DNA from 2 places in the Mesorhizobium sp. B2-5-11 genome. Region 2 is predicted to be linked to the other one. Evidence: predicted binding sites of a transcription regulator. Region 2 holds the regulator's gene; the other holds the start of a gene.
What was found. The regulator LexA, encoded in region 2, represses DNA repair genes until DNA is damaged. The targets are predictions, from matches to a motif close to TGTTCNNNNTGTGTTCNG.
Positions count from the first base shown of each region.

Region 1: FJ490_RS07360 (helicase-related protein) is a predicted target of LexA. The motif match lies at 780-797, and genes of this name have one in related genera.

Region 1 covers NZ_VFUK01000002.1:52,552-54,755, forward strand. Annotated here, with positions in the region: gene phbB (acetoacetyl-CoA reductase) at 1-246, shown strand, start outside; gene FJ490_RS07360 (helicase-related protein) at 965-2,204, shown strand, end outside.
Region 2 covers NZ_VFUK01000001.1:1,335,635-1,337,838, reverse strand. Annotated here, with positions in the region: gene FJ490_RS06850 (ComEC/Rec2 family competence protein) at 1-705, shown strand, start outside; gene lexA (transcriptional repressor LexA) at 699-1,442, opposite strand; gene FJ490_RS06840 (TetR/AcrR family transcriptional regulator C-terminal domain-containing protein) at 1,910-2,204, shown strand, end outside.

The DNA of each region.
Region 1 (2,204 bases), on a different contig from region 2:
CTGGCCCAGGAAGGAGCCCGCGCGGGCATCACCGTCAACATCATCTGCCCAGGCTATATCGCCACCGAAATGGTCCGGGCGATCGATGAGAAGGTGCTCAACGAACGCATCATCCCGCTAATCCCGGTCGGGCGCCTCGGCGAGCCGGAGGAGATCGCGCGCTGCGTCGTCTTCCTCGCCTCCGAGGACGCCGGCTTCATCACGGGATCGACCATCACCGCCAATGGCGGCCAGTACTTCGCCTGAGGTCTCGCCGGGCTGCCGGCTTCCCGGTGCCGATTGAAGGAGGGCTCGTTCGCCATCCGCTTCGGATGTCCGTGACGCCGTCCGATGACGGCTGTCGGCCTGCTGTTCCAATCCGGCACGCAAAGGTTAATCGCGGCAGCGGGTATTGTGCAAAACTGCCTGGATAAGCTGTGCATTGTCGGTGGAAAACCTGTGCGTAACACTACATCTTGTCGTGAACAAACAGGGAAAATCCCGACATCGCCGATTCGTCGCCCTTTCGTTCCATGTTTGGCCGCAATGTTAACGAGAGCAGTTGCAATCGCCTATCAAACTGTTAATTTCTATTAAGAAAGTTCAACAATTTCATAAGCTTGGATGAAGCAAGGCGGGCTGCCACACGGCTTTGCCAGCGAAAGTTAACGGCGGCTCTCGCCTAGCATGAAACGGGCCAATTCCGTGATTCAGCATGTGGTAAGGATCATCAGCCAAAACTCCACATCTAGCCGTGAACAAAACCTGAATCCGGGCGAGTCAGCGATTCGTCGCCGATTCGTTCCAGACTCGTTCCAACCCTTAATCAGCAGCCGAACCGAAGCTCGACGGAGGTGACTTCGAACCGCCAGCGGAACATTCCGCTTTCGCTTCGCGCCTGAAATCCCTATGTGTCGCCTGTCATACGCGCCACCCGAGGCGTGCTCCCGACAATGAGAGGCCAGAAAGCCTTATTTCCGAGCCGATGAACATCCATCCGAAACCCACCGAGCCGCTGATCCTATCGGGTCGCGACGTGACTGCCGTGCTTGGGCCGACCAACACAGGCAAGACCCATCTCGCCATCGAGCGCATGGTGGCGCATGAAAGCGGCATCATCGGCCTGCCGCTCAGGCTCTTGGCGCGAGAGGTCTACACCCGCGTCTGCGAAAAGGTCGGTGCCCACAAGGTGGCGCTCATCACCGGCGAGGAGAAGATCCAGCCGCCAGGCGCCAGATATTCGGTCTGTACCGTCGAAGCCATGCCGCGCGAGACCGATGCCGCCTTCGTCGCCATCGACGAGGTGCAGCTTGCCGGGGACCTCGAGCGCGGCCACATCTTCACCGACCGCATCCTGCATCTGCGCGGCCGCCAGGAGACGCTGCTGCTCGGCGCCGCCACCATGCACGGCATCTTGCAGCGCCTGTTGAAAGGCGTCTCGGTGGTGACACGACCGCGGCTGTCACATCTGGCCTATGCCGGTTCGAAGAAGCTGACCCGCTTGCCCCGGCGCACAGCGATCGTCGCCTTCTCCGCCGACGAGGTCTATGCCATCGCCGAACTGATCCGCCGCCAGCAGGGCGGTGCGGCCGTCGTGCTTGGCGCGCTCTCGCCCCGCACCCGCAACGCCCAGGTGGCGCTGTTTCAGTCGGGCGACGTCGACTATCTCGTCGCCACCGATGCCATCGGCATGGGCCTTAACCTCGATCTCGACCATGTCGCCTTCGCCCAGAACCGCAAGTTCGACGGCTATCAGTATCGCAACCTGACGGCGGCCGAACTTGGCCAGATCGCCGGGCGCGCCGGCCGGCACCTGCGCGACGGCACCTTTGGCGTCACCGGCCAGGTCGACCCGCTGGACGAGGAATTGGTCAAGAAGATCGAAAGCCACGACTTCGACCCCGTGAAGGTTCTGCAGTGGCGCACAGCGCGTTTCAATTTCGCCAGCCTCGACGCGCTGAAGCGCTCGATCGAGACCAATGCCCCGGTGGAAGGCCTGACCCGTGCGCTGCCGGCAGTCGATGCGCAGGCGCTTGAGCACCTGTCGCGTGACGAGGACATCAGGGCGCTCGCCACCGACGCAAGGCGCGTCGCGCTGCTGTGGGAGGCCTGCGCGCTCCCCGACTACCGCAAGATAGCGCCGGCCCAGCACGCCGACCTCATTGCGTCGATCTACATGGACCTCGCCAGGCATGGCCATGTCGACGAGAATTACATGGCCGAGC
Region 2 (2,204 bases):
TCGCAGCAATCCGTCCTTCTGGTGGCGATCGCCCTGGTCATCGCGACGATGGCCACGACATGGCTGCGGCTGGCGGCACTTCCCTTCGCGCTCGCCGGCCTGTTGACCGTCTCGGACACGCGCACGCCGGACGTGCTGATTTCGGAGGATGCCCGCCTGGTGGCACTGCCGATCGGCGGCGGTGAGCTCGCGATCAACCGGGCGCGCCCGAACGAATTCACCGTCGATAATTGGAAACGCGCGCTGAAGTCCGAAACCATCGTTGCGCCGGAACTGTTCGACAGCGGAGACCGACAGTTCGACATCTTCGATTCCGCGCAACTTCCGGCGGGAGCGCCTTTCTATTGCTTCACGGGCCTGTGCATGGCCCGGCATACCTCGGGGGCGATCATCGCGCAGGTGGAGGATCGCAAGGACGCCTGGAGGGCCTGCTCCTATGCGGATCTGATCGTCATCAACGACCCCGCGGGCTACGATCCCTGCCACAATCCGCTGGTTCTCGTCATCACCAAGCGGCAGCTCGCTCGTAAGGGAAGTGCCGCCGTCTTCTTCGACCAGCAATCGGCGACGGCACCGGCACGGGTCAGCTTTGCCGTCGACAGGCCATATCGGCCTTGGCACGAACAGCGGAAATTCTCACGCGAGGCAAGGGGACTGCCGCCTTACCGTAAACCCGAAAAGCCCACCGCCGACCCCGCTCAGTAGCGCCTGATCAGGCCGACCAGCTTGCCTTGCACCTTGACCCTGTCCGGTCCGAAAATACGTGTTTCATAGGCCGGATTGGCAGCCTCGAGCGCAATCGAAGCACCCTTTCGGCGGAAGCGCTTCAGCGTTGCTTCCTCCTCGTCCACCAGGGCCACGATGATCTCGCCGGGACTTGCGGTGTCGGCATTGCGGATGATGACCGTGTCGCCGTCGAAAATGCCGGCCTCGATCATCGAATCGCCCTTGACCTCCAGCGCATAGTGTTCGCCGCCCATGATCATGTCAGGCGGCACTGAAATGGAATGCGTCTGATGCTGGATGGCGTCGATCGGCACACCCGCTGCGATGCGACCCATGACCGGGATCGACACCGCTGAAACCGCATCGTCGTCATTGCCGGCAGCGGGCAGACGCGAAGACGTCGCCGGCTTGATCTGCCGGCTAGGGCTGCTGCCCTGTCCGAGGCTGCCCTGGATGACGCTCGGGGAGAACTTCTTTGCCGCGTTAAGACCCGGCGCGATCGAGTCCGGCAGGCGCAGCACCTCCAGCGCGCGCGCCCGGTTGGGCAGGCGGCGAATGAAGCCGCGCTCCTCCAACGCCGTGATCAGCCGATGAATTCCCGACTTGGAGGCGAGGTCCAGCGCTTCCTTCATCTCGTCGAAGGACGGCGGAATGCCGCTTTCCTTCAGCCGTTCATGGATGAACATCAAGAGTTCATGTTGCTTGCGCGTGAGCATGGCGGCCCCCAAAGGCATTGCACAAAGGGTCTGGAACCAGAATCAGAAAACAAACCCAGAACAAACACTATCTGTTCCAGTTGTGTTCCGCAACCATTTAAAGTTTAATGAATTTGTTAAGGCGACGGAAACGAAATGCCCTCCCGCAGCCAGCATCCTGCCAGCGCGGTCCGTCGTCAATGCGCTCCCGGGCCCTTTGAAACTATTTTGGTTAATGGCCTGTGGCCCGACCGGTCTCCACTCTTGGCACATGCCTGCAAGCTGGGTGACCGGCAGGTGCGGGGTGCGTTTGGGCGGATTAGAAACCCCTGCGGCTCGTGAACGAAACGAAACCAAAATGCCAACTTCCCGCCGGAAAACGACGAGGCACCACCACTGGTCGCGATGGGCTGCGTTCGCTCGCTCCTTGCTTCCCGTTCGCTTGACGAAACCGTATAATAATGTACGGTTTTCGAAGAGGAACACCAATGACCACGCCGAAGCAGGCCGCGCGACGCGAACGGATAGAGGAGGCCGCCTATGCGGTGCTCCGGGAAACCGGCTACAAGAGCGCCTCCCTGCTTGCTATCGCCAAGCGGGCATCGGCCTCGAACGAAACCCTCTACAACTGGTACGGCAACAAGCAGACCCTGTTTCGATCCTTGATCGAAGCCAATGCGGGAGAGGCAAGGAAGCTGCTGGAGGACGCCCTTCACCAGGCGCGCGATCCGCTCGAAACCCTGAACTTGCTCGGGCCAGTCCTGCTGACCCTCGTGACGGGCG